4 regions of the Mesorhizobium sp. WSM1497 genome follow, and region 2 is predicted to be linked to each of the others. Evidence: predicted binding sites of a transcription regulator. Region 2 holds the regulator's gene; each other region holds the start of a gene.
What was found. Region 2 encodes LexA, which represses DNA repair genes until DNA is damaged. Its sites were predicted from a motif close to TGTTCNNNNTGTGTTCNG; they were not measured.
Positions count from the first base shown of each region.

Region 1: dinB (DNA polymerase IV) is a predicted target of LexA. The motif match lies at 1,924-1,941, and genes of this name have one in related genera.
Region 3: A9K65_RS03020 (DNA recombination protein RmuC) is a predicted target of LexA. The motif match lies at 2,435-2,452, and genes of this name have one in related genera.
Region 4: recA (recombinase RecA) is a predicted target of LexA. The motif match lies at 2,445-2,462, and genes of this name have one in related genera.

Region 1 covers NZ_CP021070.1:3,277,275-3,282,190, forward strand. Annotated here, with positions in the region: gene A9K65_RS15860 (cupin domain-containing protein) at 1-637, shown strand, start outside; gene dinB (DNA polymerase IV) at 647-1,894, opposite strand; gene A9K65_RS15870 (helix-turn-helix domain-containing protein) at 2,016-2,432, opposite strand; gene A9K65_RS15875 (dihydrofolate reductase family protein) at 2,536-3,135, shown strand; gene A9K65_RS15880 (2OG-Fe(II) oxygenase) at 3,160-3,903, opposite strand; gene A9K65_RS15885 (methylated-DNA--[protein]-cysteine S-methyltransferase) at 3,900-4,454, opposite strand; gene A9K65_RS15890 (hypothetical protein) at 4,605-4,832, opposite strand; gene ada (bifunctional DNA-binding transcriptional regulator/O6-methylguanine-DNA methyltransferase Ada) at 4,845-4,916, opposite strand, start outside.
Region 2 covers NZ_CP021070.1:4,522,515-4,527,430, forward strand. Annotated here, with positions in the region: gene kynA (tryptophan 2,3-dioxygenase) at 1-599, shown strand, start outside; gene kynU (kynureninase) at 677-1,924, shown strand; gene lexA (transcriptional repressor LexA) at 2,335-3,075, shown strand; gene A9K65_RS22125 (ComEC/Rec2 family competence protein) at 3,069-4,916, opposite strand, start outside.
Region 3 covers NZ_CP021070.1:634,227-639,142, reverse strand. Annotated here, with positions in the region: gene A9K65_RS03040 (N-acetyltransferase) at 1-473, opposite strand, end outside; gene fmt (methionyl-tRNA formyltransferase) at 470-1,423, opposite strand; gene A9K65_RS03030 (hypothetical protein) at 1,540-1,803, opposite strand; gene def (peptide deformylase) at 1,851-2,381, opposite strand; gene A9K65_RS03020 (DNA recombination protein RmuC) at 2,485-3,756, shown strand; gene A9K65_RS03015 (GFA family protein) at 3,777-4,181, opposite strand; gene A9K65_RS03010 (cation diffusion facilitator family transporter) at 4,243-4,916, opposite strand, start outside.
Region 4 covers NZ_CP021070.1:4,927,227-4,932,142, reverse strand. Annotated here, with positions in the region: gene A9K65_RS24225 (TfoX/Sxy family protein) at 1-69, shown strand, start outside; gene A9K65_RS24220 (pseudouridine-5'-phosphate glycosidase) at 304-1,221, opposite strand; gene A9K65_RS24215 (carbohydrate kinase family protein) at 1,296-2,240, opposite strand; gene recA (recombinase RecA) at 2,520-3,617, shown strand; gene alaS (alanine--tRNA ligase) at 3,910-4,916, shown strand, end outside.

The DNA.
Region 1 (4,916 bases), 1.2 Mb from region 2:
CGCCTCCAACAAGGTGCTGGTACGCGCCCTGGGCCGCCGCGCGATCTTCGATCTCGCTGCAAACCGAAGCTACTGGGACGGCGAGAACACCGGTCTTACCGCCGGCGATCCGCTGCCGTCGGATGTGACGGCCGGTGTCACCAAACCCCCAGCCGCGCCGATCCCGCCGATCGCCAGCGATGCTGTCGAATGGAAGGTCGAGGGCGAAGGTCCGCGGTTCGGCGGCCGGTCCAGGCACCTGACTTATGCCGCGCTGGGACGCTCCGACTATCATGTCGGCATGCTGATCGAAGCGCCGGCGCCCGGCATGCGCTTGGCGCCCCGGCACTATCACATGCTCGAAGAGGAGCATGCGCTGATCCTGGAAGGGGAGGTGACGCTGCTGCTTGGCGAGGAGCGCCACGAAATGAAAGCCGGCGACTATGTCTGCTTTCCGGCCGGCCTGGCGGTCGGGCATTCCTTCCTCAACAGCGGCACGGGGCCGTGCCGCTACCTGATGATCGGCGAGAAAAATCCCAACGAGGTCTGCGTCTATCCAGATTCCAACAAGATGGCGGTCGACGCCTTGCGCCGGCGCGACGGCATTTTCGACATGGGAGCGGTGAGGCGGTACTGGGACGGCGAAGAGATGGAGTAGCCCCCGGCTTCACAGCTCCTTCTCCGCCAACTCCCTGAATTCGTCGGGAACCGAGCGCGCCGCCTCCAGTGCCACGGTGCCGTAGCCGACCGCCTGTTTGCCGAAGCGCTCGCGGATCTTGTCGATGGCGCGATCGGCGTCGAAGCGTGCTAGGCCCTTCTTCGTGCCGGGCCGGCGCCTCTCGTCGGCGAGGCCAAGCGGCAGGTCGAGCTGCAACTCGAAGCTTTCCTCAAGATGCGAGACCGAGATCGCCAGCAGCGAGATCATTTTCTCCTGTGGATTGTCGGCAAGCACGCCGCGCACCAGATCGCCGGCGATCTCGGCCAGCATCGCGGTCGCCGAGATCGGCTGGTCAAGCGTGATCGAGCGGGTGACGGCTCTGAGATCGGCAAAGCGCACGCGTACCGTCACCGTGCGGCCGGGCCTTGCCTTGGCGCGCAGCCGACTGGCGACGCGGTCGGCCAGATGCAGCAGTGTCGGCACGATGACCCGTGCCATAGCCGGCTTCTGGCCAAGCGCCGATTGGGCGCCGGCCGAATGCGCGCGGCGCTTCGTCTCCAGCTTTCGCGGATCGCGGTTCCAGGACAGGGCGGCGAGCTTTTCGCCGGCGGCGGGACCGAGCAGGCGCGTCAGCGCGCCGCCATGCGTCCTGGCCAGTTGACCGATGGTCTCGACGCCTATCTCGGCCAGCCGCGCCCTGGTCGCCGGGCCGACGCCCCACATCAGTCCGACCGGCAGATCATGCAGGAAGGCGAGTTCGGTGCCGGGTTCGACGACCACCAGCCCGTCGGGTTTGGCGACCTGCGAGGCGATCTTGGCCAGATGCTTGGTGCGCGCCACGCCGATCGAGATCGGCAGGCCGAGTTCGGCCCGCACGCGGCGGCGGATGGTTGTCGCGATCTCCTGCGGCGAGCCGAACAGATGCGTGCAGCCGGCGACGTCGGCAAACGCCTCGTCGATGGAAATGCGCTCGACTACAGGCGTAAAATCGTCGAGCACCTTGATCGCCGCATCGCCCAGCCGCTGGTAATGGCTGAAATTGCCGCCGACGAAGATCAAATGCGGGCAGAGTTCGCGCGCCTTGCGCCCTGGCATACCGCCACGCACGCCGAAGGCGCGCGCCTCATAGGAAGCGGCGAGCACGACGCCGCCGCCCACCGCGATCGGCTTGCCGCGCAGCGACGGATCGAGCAACTGCTCGACAGAGGCGTAGAAAGCGTCGAGATCGGCATGCAGGATGGTGGCTGTCGTTTCCATCGACCGCACATCCGCAGTTGCTGATAGATTGGAACAAATAAAGAACAAAGATGGATCGTTGTCAAGCGAAGGGCGATTGGGTGCGGCAACAGCCATGCCGGTTCGGCTTGAACGCAACCGCCTAGACACTATGCTCCACTCGCAGCGCCGCTTTCATCTTTTCCAGCGCTGCTTCGCCGCCTGCCGCCAACTGGTCGGTAATCCTGGCCAATCTCTCGTCGGCCTTGCGGTGCTTGCTGCCCCAGGCGCCGAGCGTCGCCAGCACCGGCAATAGGTCGATGCCTGCTTCGGTCAGCCGGTAGACCGTTCTCAAGCCATGTGTCGGGTCGTCGCTTCTGGTGAGGATGCCTTCGTCCTGAAGCGTTTGCAGTCGCTCGGCCAGCGTGCGCGAGGAGATGCCTTCGTCGGATTGCAGGAATTCGCGAAAGTGCTTTTTCCCGGCGAAGACCATGTCGCGGATGATGAGCAGCGTCCAGCGGTCGCCGATGAGTTCGAGCGACAGGTTGATCGGGCAGTCGGATTTTTCGCGCGTCGCCATCTATGGTTCCATTTCTAAATCACTTTACTATTGACATCGTTTTGGCTTTGCGTCAACAGTTCCAAATGTAAACTGTTTTGCGATAGCCGTAAGGAGAATGACGGTGAAAAAGCTGGTCCTGCAGATGCAGATGTCGGTCGACGGCTTTGTCGGCGCCACCGAGGACCATTCCTGGCAGCTCTGGGAGTGGGGTGACGAGAGCGCCTGGGACGATGAGCTGAAGCAGGACTTCAACGCTGTCTTCACAGGCGTCGATACCATCCTGCTCAGCAGCAAGATGGCGCAGGAGGGCTATCTCACCCATTGGGGTAATGCCGCCAAGAAGTTTCCGCACGATCCGTTCTACGCCTTTGCGCAACGCATCGTCGACGCCCGCAAGGTGGTGCTCAGTGATAAGCTCAAGCAATCGGCCGGGGAGCCGGTCTGGGAGCGCACGAGCGTGGCCAGCGGCGACCTGCCGCGCGAAGTCAATGCGCTGAAAGCGGGCGAGGGCGGCGACATGGCCGTGTTCGGCGGCGCCGGTTTCGCGTCGGCGCTGATTGCGGCCGGGCTGGTCGACGAGTTTCAGCTTTTCATCAACCCGGCGGTGCTGGGTGCGGGCCGCCGGATTTTTGATCAGGGCGGTTTTAGAAACCTGCGGCTGCTCGGCTCGAAGACCTATGACTGTGGCATGGTGGTCAGTCGCTATGCACCGGCGGGGTGAGGGGGACCTCCATCTTCTCCCTGCTCACTTCGCATCGTGAAAAATAATCCCGACCGTGTGGCGCATGCCTGAGCGCAGCCTGCTGACGCCATGACGCAGGTTGACGCGGTAATTGCCTTTGGTGCCCTGCACCGGCCGGTTGTGGACGGCAAAGACAACGGCGTCGCCCTGGCGCAGCGGCACCACCTCGACCCGGCTCTGCATGCGCGGCCGCTGCTCGGTCAGCGCGAACTCACCGCCGGTGAAATCCTGGCCCGGCTCGGAGAGCAGGATCGCCACCTGCAGCGGAAAGGCGAGGTCGCCATAGAGATCCTGGTGCAGGCAGTTGAAGTCGCCAGGCACATATTGCAGCAGCAGCGGCGTCGGCCGCGTCTGGCCGGCGGCATGACACTGATCGAGAAACGCGGCATGCGTCGCGGGATAACGCATGGCCTGCCCCATCCGCTCGTTCCACCGATTGGCGACCTCGGCCAGCCTGGGATAGAGCGCGCTGCGCAGGCCGCCCAGAAGGTCGGGCAAGGGATAGCGGAAATAGCGGTACTCACCCTTGCCGAAGCCGTGCCTGGCCATATGGATGTGGCTGCGGAAATGCTCTTCTTTGGGATAGAGGCCGGCGATCTCCCGGCATTCTTCGGGCGAGAGCAATTTCTCGATCACCGCGCAGCCGAAGCCGTCGAGTTCGGCTGCAAGGGCGGGCCAGTCGTAACCGGCGACACGCGTCCGAGCAGCTTCAACCGCCGATGCGGCAACCCTGGCATGGGCATTCATATCGTAGCCTCCTTATCGATCAGAGCGCGCTTGCGCTCGACGCCCCAGCGGTAGCCCGACAGCGTGCCGTCGGCGCGGACAACACGGTGGCAGGGAATGCCCAGCGCAATCGCGTTGGCCGCACAGGCCGTCGCCACGGCACGGGCGCCGTCCGGCTGGCCGAGGCGCTGGGCCAGCGCGGCGTAGGTGATGGTGGCGCCGCAGGGGATGCCTCGGAGCGTCTCCCACACGCGCTGCTGGAATGGCGTGCCGCGGCGCAGGTCGAGCGGCAGGTCGAGGCCGACGCCAGGCATTTCGATGAAGCGCGCGATTGCCGCGAGATCGTCGCGCAAGGTGGCCCCGTCTTCGACCAGTAGCTTGCCCGGGAAGCGATGGCCAAGATCCCGCTCCAGCGCGTCGGCGTCCGAGCCGATCAGGATGGCGCAGACGCCGATCTGGCTGCGCGCCGCCAGGATTTTGCCGATGGGGGATTCGCCGATGGCGTAGGTTATGGTGTCGAGGGCGGCGAGCTTGGTGGCTGTCGCCGGAATATTGGTTTGTACGAGGTTCATTGCCTTCACTCCTTTGTCTGTGCCTGAACCCTAGCCACGTGCTGATTGGCGCTCACTCCGATGCTTGCTTTCAAATTCGAATCTCCAAGGCAGGTGCTCTACGGCGCCGTAGAGCGCTGATTTGGATCATTGGCACTTCGCCTGAGGATGTCATGCGACACGGGTGACGGAAATTTCGCCCAGCATGAACACTTCGCCTGATGACAGGCGCAACTCAACCTCGCCGGTTGCGGTGCGGCTCCATTCGGCTTTGCCATCATCGACCATCTGGCCGATGGCGGTCATCACCCGTGATTTCGCGTCAGGGGCGCGGCGGCTGCCGGCAGCTTGGGTCTGGATGTTCGCATCGGTGGTGGGAGACCTTGCCATCGCGCGCATTGCCGGTCCTCGTCAGGCCCGCACCGACCGGTTGGCATTGTCGGACGCTGCCTCGCGGTCGAGCAGCGCGCGCTTGCGCTCCGC
Region 2 (4,916 bases):
GCTTCAAGATGCTGTCGCGAGTCGCGCGCATCTTCGAGCAGCTGAACAATGCCTGGGATGTGCTGCGGACGATGACGCCCAGCGAATATACCGAGTTTCGCGACGCGCTCGGCCAGTCCTCGGGTTTTCAGTCCTGGCAGTATCGCGCCATCGAGTTCATGGCCGGCAACCGCAACCTGGCCATGCTCGGCCCTCACAAGCATCGGCCTGACCTCAGCGGAAAGCTGGAAGCCATCCTGGCCGAGCCATCGCTCTACGACGAAGCGCTGCTGCTTTTGGCGCGCAACGGATTCGACATCGGTGCCGATGCCAGGCGCACGGACTGGCGTGAGACGCGAACCGAGAATGAAGAGGTCCTGGTCGCCTGGCAGACTATCTACCGCGATCCGCAGCGCTACTGGATGTTCTACGAACTGGCCGAGAAGCTGGTCGACTTCGAGGATTATTTCCGCCGCTGGCGCTTCAACCACGTGACCACGGTGGAGCGCATCATCGGTCTGAAGCGCGGCACCGGCGGCACGTCGGGTGCTTCGTATCTGAAGAAAATGCTCGAGGTCGTGCTGTTTCCGGAGCTGTGGACGGTCCGCACTCGGCTCTGACATCATCGAAATGAGAACAGGCTCACCGAAGGGACGCTCTGTGGCGGAAACCCTTCGCGAACAACCGGGGACTGACCATGAGTGGAATTCCTGATCTCGCCGCAGTCGAAGCGATGGATGCCACGGATCCGCTGCGGGCCATGCGCGACCGTTTCATTCTGCCGGAGGGGGTGATCTATCTCGACGGCAATTCACTGGGGGCAGCATCTCATGCCGTTTTCGGCGAGCTGCAGCAGGCGGCGACGCAGGAATGGGCCCGAGATCTTATCCGAGCCTGGAACACGGCCGGATGGTTCGAGATGCCGATCGAACTCGGCGACCAACTCGGACGCCTGATAGGAGCCGCGGCCGGCCAGACCGTTGTCTGCGACACGACATCGACCAACATCTACAAGGTGCTGCACGCAGCGATGGAGATGCGGCCCGGCCGGTCAGCCATCGTCGCCGAAGGTGACAGTTTTCCCACCGACCTGTACATCGCCGAAGGCGTGGCCTCGACCCGGGATGGCGTCCTGCTGCGCCTCGCGGGCGTCGACGCGCCGACCATCGAAGAGCTGATCGACGAAAACGTGGCGGTGGTGCTGGTCAACCACGTCAATTACAAATCGGGTGAACTGCGCGACATGGCGGCGCTGACGCGCAGGGCTCATACGGCCGGAGCGTTGATCGTCTGGGATCTCTGCCACACCGCCGGCGCCCTGCCCGTCGAGCTCGATCAGGCAAATGCCGATTTCGCTGTCGGCTGCACGTACAAGTACCTCAACGGCGGTCCGGGCGCGCCGGCCTTCATCTATGCCGCGCAGCGCCACCACGGCGATATCAGCCAGCCGCTCAGCGGCTGGTGGGGCCATGCGCGGCCCTTTGCCTTCGAACGGGGTTATGTTGCCGGCACCGGCATCCACCGTTTTCTGTGCGGTACGCAACCGGTCCTGTCGATGCGGGCGCTCAAAGGCGCGCTTGCCATCTGGAGCGACGTCGACATGGCGGCATTGCGAAAGAAGAGCGTCGCGCAGACAGAACTGTTCATCCAGCTCGTCGAAGCCAAGTGCGGCGCCTACGGTCTCACGCTGGAGACTACCCGCGACGCGACCAGGCGCGGCAGCCAGGTGTCGTTCCTTCACGACCATGGCTATCAAATCATGCGGGCGCTGATCGAGCGCGGGGTGATCGGTGACTTCCGCGCACCGTCGACCATCCGTTTCGGCTTCACGCCGCTCTATGTCAGCTACAAGGATGTGTGGCTGGCGGTTGAGGTTCTGGAAGACATTCTGCGCACGGGTGCATGGAAGGACCAGCGTTTCGCCGTCAAGGAAGCCGTTACCTGACGCACCGATCCCGGCGATCCGCCGTCGCTGCCCTCACTGCCTGGCAAATGACGGAGAGCTGAATTTCCAGCCAAAATGCCCAACTGACGTTGGCGTTTTGGCTCCGTTTCGTTCACGGCCAACGAACGTCCCGAAGGTTGCAATCGCCCCTTGTCGAGGTCGATCGACAGATAATGCCAAGCTTTGGTAGGGGATAAGCCACAGGTCATTAACCATAACAATTTCAATGTGAGCAGGCGCATTGCCGAAGGTGGCGCCCGTCGATCGTAACCCGCTGGCAAGCGCCAAATAATTTCAGCAGCCTTAACAAATTCATTAAACTTTAAACGGTTGCAGAACACAACTGGAACAGATAGTGTTTGTTCTGGGTTTGTTTTTCGATTCTGGTTTCAGGGAACCTGGGGGCCGCCATGCTGACACGCAAGCAACATGAACTGCTGATGTTCATCCATGAACGCCTGAAGGAGAGCGGCATTCCGCCATCCTTCGACGAGATGAAGGAGGCGCTCGACCTTGCCTCCAAATCCGGGATTCATCGGCTGATCACGGCCCTTGAGGAGCGCGGCTTTATCCGCCGGCTGCCCAATCGGGCCCGCGCGCTGGAAGTGCTGCGGCTGCCGGACTCCATCGCGCCAGGCCTCAATGCGGCAAAGAAGTTTTCGCCAAGCGTCATCCAGGGCAGTCTTGGTCAGGGTGGTGCTCTTGGCCGGCAGATCAAGCCGGCGCCTTCGCGGATGCCTTCGCCCGGCAATGACGACGATGCGGTCTCTGCCGTTTCGATCCCGGTCATGGGTCGCATCGCCGCCGGCGTGCCGATCGATGCCATCCAACATCAGACGCATTCGATTTCGGTGCCGCCGGACATGATCATGGGCGGCGCGCACTATGCACTGGAGGTCAAGGGCGATTCGATGATCGAGGCCGGCATCTTCGACGGCGACACCGTTATCATCCGTAACGCCGACACGGCCAGCCCCGGCGAGATCATCGTGGCGCTGGTCGATGAAGAGGAAGCGACGCTGAAGCGGTTCCGCCGCAAGGGCGCCTCGATTGCCCTCGAAGCCGCCAATCCAGCCTATGAGACACGGATTTTCGGGCCGGACAGGGTCAAGGTGCAAGGCAAGCTCGTCGGCCTGATCCGTCGCTACTGAGACGGCTGTGGGTTGACCACTGGCTTCTCGGGTTTCTTGAAGGGTGCCAGCCCCCTCGCCTCGCGAGAGTATTTGCGTTGCGTGTGCCAGGGCCGATATGGGCTGTCCACCGCGAAGCTGATCGTCGCCGGCGTGGTCGCCGATTGGCGATCGAAGAAGACCGCGGCACTGCCTTTGCGAGCCAGTTGCCGCTTGGTGATGACGAGAACCAGTTGGTTATGACAGGCGTCATAGGCGGTGGCGTCGTTGACGACGATCAGCTCGGCGAAGCCGCAGGCTTTCCAGGTGTCCTTGCGGTCCTCGACATAGGCAATGATCGCACCGGACATGTGCCTGGCCACGCAAACGCCTGAGGAGCAATAGAACGGCGATCCCGGCGGTAGCTCAACGGCATCCGCGACGTCGAATTGCCCATCCCTGTTGTCGAACACTTCCGGAACGACGATGGTTTCCGATGTCAGCGCGCGTTTCCAGTTGTCGACGGTGAATTCGTTCGGCCGTTGCCGGCTAACGGCAAGCTCACCGCCACCGATCGGCAACGCCACCAGCCGGGCGTCTTCCGAGATCAGCACATCGGGCGTGCGCGTATCCGAGACGGTCAGCAAGCCTGCCAACGCGAATGGCAGAGCCGCGAGCCGCAGCCATGTCGTCGCCATCGTCGCGATGACCAGGGCAATGGCCACCAGCAGGACCGACTGTTGCGAAATCAGCCCGACCCCATCGACAGGCGAACGCTCGGAGATCCAGCCCGATATGGCGATCATCATCGTCAGGCCCTTGCCCATCAGGTAGAGAGCTGGCCAATCCAATCCGAAAGGCATCAGCAGCGCGCTGGCGACGGCCAGGAACATGACGACGGTGACGATCGGCATAACCGCGAGATTGGCGAACAGGCTGAGCGGCGACACACGCTGAAAATGCCAGATGGCAAACAGCGTCGTGGCGCTGCCGGCGATGATCGAGGTCATGGCCAGACCAATTGCCGCCAGCAGGAATTTTCGTGTCAGGAACCCGGGCAAGGATCGCTTCGGCGGCGGCGGTCTTGCTTTTCCCGCGCGGTGATCCGCCCAGCCGGCATAAGCGCCGACCAGAGCCGCGGTCGCGGCGAACGACATCTGAAAACTCGGGCCGACCACCTCATGCGGCGACACCACGATGACGGCGATCGCCGAGATCGCCAGATTGCGCATGGTGAGTGCTGCTCGATCGAACAGAACTGCAATCAGCATCACTGCCAGCATGAGGAAGCTGCGCTCGGCGGCGACGACGATACCTGAGATGACGAGGTAGGCTGCGATCGAGAACAGTGCGGCGGCAGCGGCATACTTCTTGACCGGGCGACGCGCGGAAAGATCGGGAAACAAGGCGAAGGCGCCGCGCAGCAACCCCATGATGGTGCCGGCGACCAGAGCCATATGCAGCCCCGAAATGGAGATGATGTGGTAGATGCCGGTACGTCGCATCGCCTCATTGATGTCGTCGGGAATGCCGGCGCGCACGCCGACGATCAGCGCCGCGGCGATCTCGCCTTCGGCGCCGCCGACGCTCGCCCTGATATGGTCGGCGATGCCTTCACGGGCATTTTCCACGCTGGAGGAAATTCGGGCCGACAGCGGCATGTCGCCATCATCGCTGACGACAAGCTTTGGATTGCCGAGAAAGAATCCGCTGCCACCAATGCCGGCAAAATAGCTGTCGAAGGAGAAATCATAGCTGTCCGGTCGCACCGGCCCGGTCGGCGGCAAAAGCTTGGCATATCCAGTGATGAGAGAGCCTGCGGTCACGTCAGCCGGGATCTTGCGTGCCGAAAGCCGCACCCGTTCCGGCGCATAGCGCAGTTT
Region 3 (4,916 bases), 2.8 Mb from region 2:
ACCAGCCTGCCTGCTTCTGGCGCGTCACCCCAGGCCAGCGCCTGCAGCGCTTCGCCCTGATACTCGCTTTCGAAGTTCTCGGCACGCGTGTGGCTATAGCCGAAACGCCCGTAATAGGTGGGGTCGCCCAGCACCACGGCCAGCGTCTCACCACCATCCTTGAGGCGGATATGCGCCTCGCGGATCAGCGCGCCGCCAATGCCGCTGCCATGGAACGAGGGCTCCACCGCCAGCGGCGCCAGCGCCACGGCCGCGAAGGTCTTGCCGCCATTCTGGACGAACAGCCGCGAAAACAGGATATGGCCGACCACCTGGCCGTCCTCTTCCGCAACCAGTTCGGCAACCGCGTCGCCGCCGGTCACCAGCGCGTCGACCAGACCGGCCTCCGCCTGTTGGCCGAAAGCGTGTTCCTCGACGAGGCGGATGGCCTCGCGATCCCGCGGCGTTGCCGCGCGTATCGACATCATGCTCATGAGAATTTCAGTCCTTTTTCGATCTTGGCCCCGCGCAGGAATTCCGACGCGGCAGCGGGCTTTCCGCCCGCCCGTTGAACTTCGACCAGCCTGATCGCGCCTGCCCCGCAGGCGACCGTCAGCCGGTCATCGAGAATTCCTCCCGACTCGCCCAAATCTTCCGAAGGCGACAGGCCTTGCGACAGCGTCGAGCGAAGCAGTTTCAGCCGCTCCTGGCGGCCGCCAATTCCTATCTCCGACCAGGCGCCTGGAAAGGGCGACAGGCCACGAATATGATTGTGGACCTCACTTGCCGAGCGAGTCCAGTCCACGCGAGTCTCGGATTTATCGATTTTCTTGGCGTAGGTCACCCCATCCACAGCTTGTGTGGTGAATGTCAGGGTGTTCCCTTCCAACCGCGCCAGCGCTTCCACCATCAAGGCAGCACCGACACTCATCAACCGATCATGCAGATCGCCGGCTGTCATATCGGGTTCGATGGCGCACTTTTCAACCAGCCCGACCGGACCGGTGTCCAGGCCCTCTTCCATGCGCATCACCATCATGCCGCTTTCCAGGTCACCGGCCATGATGGCGCGCTGGATGGGGGCGGCGCCGCGCCAGCGCGGCAGAAGCGACGCATGGCCGTTGATGCAGCCGAGCCGGGTTGCCTCTAGAACCGCCTTTGGCAGCAGCAAGCCATAGGCGACGACCACCGCCACATCGGCCTGCAAGGCGCGAAAAGCGGCCTGTTCGGCCTCGCCTTTGAGCGAAACCGGCGTCCGCACCTCGATGCCCAGTCGCTCCGCCTCGCGCTGCACCGGCGACGGCGTCAGCTCCAGCCCGCGTCGTCCGGCAGCGCGCGGCGGCTGGGTATAGACGACTGATATCTCATGGCCAGCCTCGGCGATCGCGCGCAAGGTCGGCACCGAAAACTCCGGCGTACCCATGAAGATGACGCGAAGGGGCATTTTTTCTTCCGGTATCCTGTCTTCTTGCTCGCGCAGTGTGCCGGCTCAGGCATCCGCTTCAAACGGGTTTACGAGCTTCAGGTCAAGGCCGTCGAAGTCGCGGGACGACCGTCGCGCTATCTTTCCGCTTCGATCTTCTCCATGATTTCCGCGTATTCATCGCCAATTGCGCTTTCAGATACGAAAGCCGAGCGAATTGCAGCCCACGCCGAGAGGCTCGACTCCTCTCGGGCCGGCCTCTCCGCAACTATGCCTTTGCGCAGAAGGCCGATGGCCTTGTCCGAGACGCTCTGGCCGACCTCGCGCGCCGCCAGTTCGATCTCGCGCTTCAAAGGCTCAGGAATGTCCCTGATCAGCATGTCGACCGTCGGCATCTCCATTTGGTGGCAATCCTGCCGACAATAGGCCTGGAGGGGACTCCCGTACCTTATCCCGCGAGCTTGCCCGGCGCCTTGTCCCTGGCGAGCTTCTTGAATTTCTTTACCACCATGTCGCGCTTCAGCTTCGAGATGTGATCGATGAACAGGACGCCATTGAGGTGGTCGATCTCGTGTTGCAGGCAGGTCGCCATCAACCCCTCGGCCTCTATCTCCTGCAATTTGCCGTCGCGGTCGAGATATTTGACCCGCACGGCGGCGGGGCGTTCGACCTCGGCGTAATAATCCGGGATCGACAGGCAGCCTTCCTCATAGACGGAGCGCGCGTCGGCGCTCTCCAGGATTTCCGGATTGATGAAGACATGCGGCGCCGGCGTCTCGTCTTCCTTGGCGAGATCGATCACCAGCAAGCGCAGCGGCTCGCCGATCTGGATTGCCGCCAGCCCGATGCCCGGCGCATCATACATGGTCGCCAGCATGTCGTCGGCTAATTTGCGCAAAGGCGCGTCGACACGCTCTACGGGCTTGGAAACCTGGCGCAGGATGGGGTCGGGAAGGATGATGAGCGGCTTGATCGGCATGGCGTTCCACCTAAGACCTCCAGCGAAACGCGTCAACCGGTTGGCATCAGGCGCGTTCACGTTTTGATCTGTGCTATCGCGGCGAATCGTCTATGCTGTCCACATGAATGATTTGAGCACCATCCTTTCGGAGCCTGTCGCCCGGCTTGGCGCCACAACGATCACGCTCGGCCATGCGCTGGCCTTCGGCGTTTTGCTGTTTCTGGCCCTGTTCGTGGCGCTGGTCATTGCGTTGTGGCGGTCGGCCAAGGCGCGCGCTGTGGCGGCCGCGGAAGCCGCCGATCATGCCCGCGATGCGGAAGTGCGGATGGCCGGCATTCTGCAAAGCCAGGCCGAAATGCAGGGCCGCATGGGCGCCATTGCGGAAGTGTTCGGCGCACGGCAGGCGGAGCTGACGCAATCGATCGGCCAGCGCCTCGACGCCATGACCGGCCGGCTCGGCCAGACCATGACCGAGCAGACCAAATCCACGCATGAGAGCCTGGCCAAATTGCAGGAACGGCTGGCGATCATCGACGTCGCGCAAGGCAACATCCAGTCGCTCGCCGGCCAGGTCGTGCAATTGCAGGCGATCCTCTCGAACAAGCAGACGCGCGGCGCGTTCGGCCAGTCGCGCATGGAGGCGATCGTTGCCGACGGCCTGCCGCACGGTGCCTATGAGTTCCAGGCGACGCTGTCGAACGGCAGCCGGCCCGACTGCCTGGTGAAGATGCCGAATGGCGCGCCGTCGCTGGCCATCGATGCAAAATTTCCGCTGGAAGCCTGGAACGCCATCCGCGCCGCCGATGGCGCCGATCTGCAAAAGGCAGCTTCGCAGGCCTTTCGCCGCGACATCGAGATCCATGTCCGCGATATCTCGGAAAAATACCTGATCCAGGGCGAGACGCAGGACACTGCCTTCATGTTCGTGCCGTCGGAATCGGTGTTCGCCGAGATCCACGAGAATTTCGAGGCGATCGTGCACAAGGCGCACCGTGCGCGCGTCGTCATCGTCTCGCCGTCGCTGCTGATGCTGTCGATCCAGGTCATCCAGGCGATCCTCAAGGATGCCCGCATGCGCGAACAGGCGCACCTGATCCAGGGCGAGGTCATCCGGCTGATGGAGGATGTTGCGCGTGTCGATGAGCGGGTGCGCAAGCTGCAGGTGCATTTCGGCCAGTCGGCCAAGGACATCGACGACATACTGGTTTCGACGTCGAAGGTCACCAAGCGCGGCCAGAAGATCGAGGCGCTGGAATTCGGCGCACAGCCCGACGGCGATGCCGCCGTAGACGCCGCGTCACGGGCTCCCGCCGCGAAGGTCGATACCGGCGCGCGCGTTGCCGATTCGAAAACCGGGCAGCTCAGGCTGAGGGTCGTCGAAGGCGACGATTGAGGCGCGGTGCCGGACCGGTGCTACTGCTCCTCCAACGTGGTCATGCCCTGAAATTCAGGCAGCCAGTGCAGCGCCGAGCGGTGCCATTTCTGCTGTGTCGGGATCAAATCCTGGCGCTGCCGCGCGGTCCCCACGCGAATTCCATAGACCTTCGGACCATCTCCGACAGACGTGGCGTAAAGATGCGAACCGCAGTCGGCGCAAAAGGCCTGGGTGCGCTTGGCGCCGCTCGCCACGATCTTGATGTAGATTTTCGGCGTGCCCTTGGTGATGCGATAGTTGCTTTCCGGCGCCGGAACCGTAAGGCGAAAAGCCGTGCCGGTCAGTTGCTGGCAATCCGTGCAGTGGCAGATCGTGGTCTTTTCCGGATCGACCTCCGCCTCGTAGGTGATGGCGCCACAATGACAGCCGCCGTCTATTCTCATCTTCGTTCCTCCAAAGCCCCTTCAATCTAGCGGCGCAAGGCCGTGAGGCAATGGCACGGTTTTAGTCCAGGGCAGGATCGGATGCGGAATCGATCAGCCTGCGTCGCTGCTCCCAGGTGCCTGACGTCTGCGGCTTGACGAACAGCCGTGTGATCTCCGGCATTTCCTTCTTCAACTGCGCCTCCAGGCGCTCGACGCAAGCTTCGATCTCGGGCGCCGTCAAATGGTCCTCGAACTCGATGCTGAGCCCGGCGACGATCTCTGTCGGCCCCATATGGACGGTCAGGACGCCGTTCGCCCGCTGCACCGCCGGATCCTGCTGGGCGATCGCCAGCACTTTCATCTGCACCTCGGGCGACGCCGGCTCGCCGATCAGCAGGCCCTTGCTTTCGCGGGCCAGGAAGATCGCGGTCGCGCCAAGGATCAGTCCGATGCCGATCGAGGCGGCGCCGTCGAGCTCCGGCATCTCCAGCAGTTCCGCTGCCAATATGCCGGCGAAAGCGACGATCAGGCCGAGAAGTGCCGCACTGTCCTCGAACAGCACGGTGTAGACGCTCGGATCCTTGCTCGACTGCACGGCCTGCAGCCAGCCTTGCCTGCCCTTCTGCCGGCGAAACTCCTTCAGGGCGACCCACCACGAACTGCCTTCGAATAGGAAGGAAAGGCCCAGAACAATATAGTTTACCTTGGCGTTGGCGACCGGCTCCGGCGCCATGATATGGACCACGCCTTCGT
Region 4 (4,916 bases), 400 kb from region 2:
GATGATCCCGACGAGATGACGGTCTGGGCACGGCGGGCCTATGAGGCGGGGCGGCGGGCGGGGAAGTGATGCCAGCCTTGGGGCGCTGGCGCGAGTTAACCCCCCCCTCTGTCCTGCCGGACATCTCCCCCTCAAGGGGGAGATCGGACGTCATCGCGACCTTCGCCAATCTTTCGATGGTGAAGGAATGAACGGAGCGCCGAAGCTTCCAATCTCCCCCAGATGTCCGGCAGGACAGAGGGGGGCGCGAGAAGGAACGCGGCGGTTGCGTTTAGCCGTGCATTGCCGAACGCCTATCCCACCCTACAGAGCCCTGGCTATCCTCGCCGCCAGCCGTGCATTGTTTTCCACCAGCGCGATGTTGGTCTTCAGGCTCCTGCCGCCGGTCAGTTCGAGGATCTTTCCCAGCAGGAATGGCGTCACCGCCTTGCCGGTGACATGTTGTGCCTCGGCGGCCTTCTGCGCGGCGTCGATATAGCCCGCCATCTCCGCAGCCGGGATTTCCTGGTTTTCCGGCACAGGATTGGCAATCAGCATGCCGCCGGCGAGTCCTAGTGCCGCCCTCGTCTGGTAGAAATGCGCGATCTCTTCCGGCTCGTGCAAGGTCAGTGGCGCGCGGAACGGCGATTGCCTGGACCAGAAGGCCGGCATCGTCTCGCAGCCATGGCCGATCACCGGCACGCCGCGCGTCTCCAGCACTTCCAGCGTCTTTTCGATGTCGAGGATGGCCTTGGCGCCGGCCGAGACGACAATCACCGGGGTGCGCGCCAGCTCGTCGAGATCGGCGGAAATGTCAAAGCTCTTTTCGGCGCCCTTGTGCACACCGCCGATACCGCCGGTGGCGAACACTTTTATGCCGACCATATGCGCCGCGATCATGGTGGCGGCGACCGTGGTGCCACCGGTGCGCCCTTGCGCCACGGCAAAACCGAGATCGGCGCGCGACAGCTTCATCGCGTCGCCCGTCATCGCCAGCGATTCGCGCTCGCCGTCCGAAAGCCCGATCTTGATGCGGCCGCCAACCACGGCGATCGTCGCCGGCACGGCGCCGCCATCGCTGATGATCTTTTCGACATCGGCCGCCATGGCGCCATTGTCGGGGTAGGGCATGCCATGGGTGATGATGGTGCTTTCCAGCGCCACCACCGGCCGGCCGTCGGCCAGGGCCTGCGCCACCGGCGCGTGGATGTCGATGAAGGGGCGGGCGGTCTCAGGGGTCATCAAGGTCTCCTATCCGGAATGCGGCGCGTCCGTCGGACGCTCGGCAACATCGCGGCACTATGAATTCGCCGGTCTCATGCCATTTCCCTGGCATCCGGCACAAGAGCCAACGCTTCCGCGAAGCTCGCCGCGGTGAACTCCGGAACGGCGGCGGCGCTTTCGATGGCAAGCGTCGCCCCGGCAATGCCTTCGCGCAGAGCTGCCCGCAACGGCAGTCCTCGCAGCAAGGCAGCGACCGTTGCGCCCGCCAGCGCATCGCCGGCGCCGGTGACGTCGGCGACTTTTCTTGGTGGCGGCGGCTGGATCGAGAAGGCGCCGGCTTCATCGAAGCCCAGCATGGGCCCGCCGCCTGCCGTCACCACGCCGCTGACGAGGCCGCTGCATCGCAACCCGTCGACGACCTCGCGCTCCGTGGCATTCGCGGCGACGCCGGCCAGCGCCATGGCCTCGCGCCGGTTCATGAAGACCAGCGAAAGCTCCTTCAGCACCGGTAGCAACCGCACCACCTTGGCCGGCGAAATGGCAATCGCGAAAACCGGCTTGCCCGCGGCGAGCGCGACCAGCCGTTCCAGCGCCGAAGAGGGCAGGTTGGCGTCGCACAGGATCGCGTCGGCGGCAGCGATCACCTCCCGCACCTTGGAGCGCCTAATCTGCTTGGGAAACGCCAAATCATAGAGCGCCATGTCGGCAAAGCCGACGATCAGTTCGCCCTCGCTGTCGATCAGCGCCGTGTAGCTCGGCGTCGTGCGGTCGAGGAAGACCGCCGACAGGTCGGCAATGCCTGCCCCGGCAATGGCCCGCGAAACCGTGTCGGCTGCGGCATCGCCGCCGCGCACCGACATCAGCGACGCGGAGACGCCGCGCCGTACGGCACTGCGCAAAGCGTTGAAGACGCCGCCGCCGACATCCTCGCGCATTGTGCCCGGATTGGAGGCGGCGGGCACGTAAGCGCCGGACACCTGGCCCCGCCGGTCGATATGGGCGCCGCCTACGGCCAGTATTTTCGCGGATTTCAGCATGCCGGCGATATGACCTTTGTTATTCCAGCCGCACAAGCGCTAGGCTGTGCGACGGAGCTTCGCATGCAAGGCGGCGATTCGGCAGATCGAAACAACCGGCCGTCTGGCCCAACGTGCGGTGCATCCCTGATCGAATCCTTGGACAAAAAAAGAACAAATCCGGATAATGCTTGTTTTTCAGATATTTGATCCCTCTTGCCAAATGAGAACAAAAAAGGTACAAATAGGCAGGGATTACGGATTGTCCGGCCTTCATTGACGACCAAGGGGTGATGTATCATGGCTCAGAATTCTTTGCGGCTGGTAGAGGACAAGGCAGTGGACAAATCAAAGGCTCTGGATGCGGCGCTGTCGCAGATCGAGCGGGCTTTCGGCAAGGGCTCGATCATGCGGCTCGGCGCCAACGAGCAGGTCGTCGAGATCGAAACGGTGCCGACCGGCTCGCTTGGCCTCGACATCGCGCTTGGCGTCGGTGGCCTGCCGCGCGGCCGCATCATCGAGATCTACGGGCCGGAAAGCTCGGGCAAGACGACGCTGGCCCTGCACACCGTGGCCGAAGCCCAGAAGAAGGGCGGCATCTGCGCTTTCGTCGATGCCGAGCACGCGCTTGATCCGGTCTATGCCCGCAAGCTTGGCGTCGATCTCGAAAACCTGCTGATTTCGCAGCCCGACACCGGTGAGCAGGCGCTGGAAATCTGCGACACGCTGGTGCGCTCCGGCGCCATCGACGTGCTGGTGGTCGATTCGGTCGCGGCGCTGACGCCACGTGCCGAAATCGAAGGCGAGATGGGTGATTCGCTGCCCGGCCTGCAGGCCCGCCTGATGAGCCAGGCGCTGCGCAAGCTGACCGCCTCGATCTCGCGCTCCAACACCATGGTCATCTTCATCAACCAGATCCGCATGAAGATCGGCGTCATGTTCGGTTCGCCCGAGACGACGACCGGCGGCAACGCGCTGAAATTCTACGCATCGGTGCGCCTCGACATCCGCCGCATCGGCTCGGTCAAGGACCGCGACGAAGTCGTCGGCAACCAGACCCGCGTCAAGGTGGTCAAGAACAAGCTGGCGCCGCCCTTCAAGGTGGTCGAGTTCGACATCATGTATGGTGAAGGCGTGTCCAAGACCGGCGAACTGGTCGATCTCGGCGTTAAGGCCGGCGTGGTCGAGAAGTCGGGCGCCTGGTTCTCCTACAATTCGCAGCGTCTCGGCCAAGGCCGCGAGAATGCCAAACTGTTCCTGCGCGACAATCCCGACACCGCACGCGAGATCGAGCTGGCGCTCCGACAGAATGCCGGGCTGATCGCCGAAAAGTTCCTTGAGAATGGCGGCTCCGAAGGTGGCGACGACGGGTTCGAGGAGGAATCCGGCGCGATGTGACAACTCGCGAGGTCGGCCGGAGTTCGGCCATAATCGCATTCTATTATCTCGGGCTTAAGTAATCGAGTTCCGCGTTAATGCGTTTTGAAACCGCCGGCCCAGTGCCGGCGGTTTTGCGTTTCGGCGGCGAAAACAGGCCGGTTCGAACGGCCGGCAAAGGCCGTGGATTGGACCAATTCCGTGTTTCTGGACAGGGTGAAGCGCGGCGGCTAAAAGGCCAAGTCCTAATCTTCTAAAACGCAGAGCCCATTTCCGCCGGTTTGCCGGCGGCCCTTCCGAAAAGGCAGCATTCATGAGTGGCGTGAACGAAATCCGGTCGACATTTCTCGACTACTTCCGCAAGGAGGGTCACGAGATCGTCGCGTCGAGTCCGCTGGTGCCGCGCAACGACCCGACGCTGATGTTCACCAACGCCGGCATGGTACAGTTCAAGAACGTCTTCACCGGCCTGGAGAAGCGGCCCTATTCGCGCGCCTCGACCGCCCAGAAGAGCGTTCGCGCCGGCGGCAAGCACAACGATCTCGACAATGTCGGCTACACCGCGCGTCATCTGACCTTCTTCGAGATGCTCGGCAACTTCTCCTTCGGCGACTATTTCAAGGAGCGCGCCATCGAGCTTGCCTGGAACCTGATCACCAGGGAATTCGGGCTGAGCAAGGACAAGCTGCTGGTCACCGTCTATCACACGGATGACGAGGCGGCCGGCTTCTGGAAGAAGATCGCCGGTTTTTCCGACGACCGCATCATTCGCATCGCGACCTCGGACAATTTCTGGGCGATGGGCGACACCGGACCCTGCGGGCCGTGCTCGGAGATCTTCATCGACCGCGGCGAGCACATCTGGGGCGGCCCTCCCGGCAGCCCGGAGGAGGATGGCGACCGTTTCCTGGAATTCTGGAACCTGGTGTTCATGCAGTATGAACAGGTGACGAAGGAGGAGCGCATCGACCTGCCGCGCCCCTCGATCGACACCGGCATGGGCCTGGAGCGCATGGCGTCCATCCTGCAAGGGGTGGAAAGCGTCTTCGAGACCGATCTGTTCCGTCACCTGATCGACGCGGCCTCGTCCGCGATCGGGCATGGTCCCGACAAGGAGACGGTCGCCTCCTACCGGGTCATTGCCGATCATCTGCGCTCGTCCTCCTTCCTGGTCGCCGATGGCGTGCTGCCCTCGAACGAAGGCAGGGGCTACGTCCTGCGCCGCATCATGCGCCGCGCCATGCGCCATGCACAGCTGCTCGGTGCCAACGAACCGCTGATGTGGAAGCTGGTGCCGGCGCTGGTGCGCGAAATGGGCCA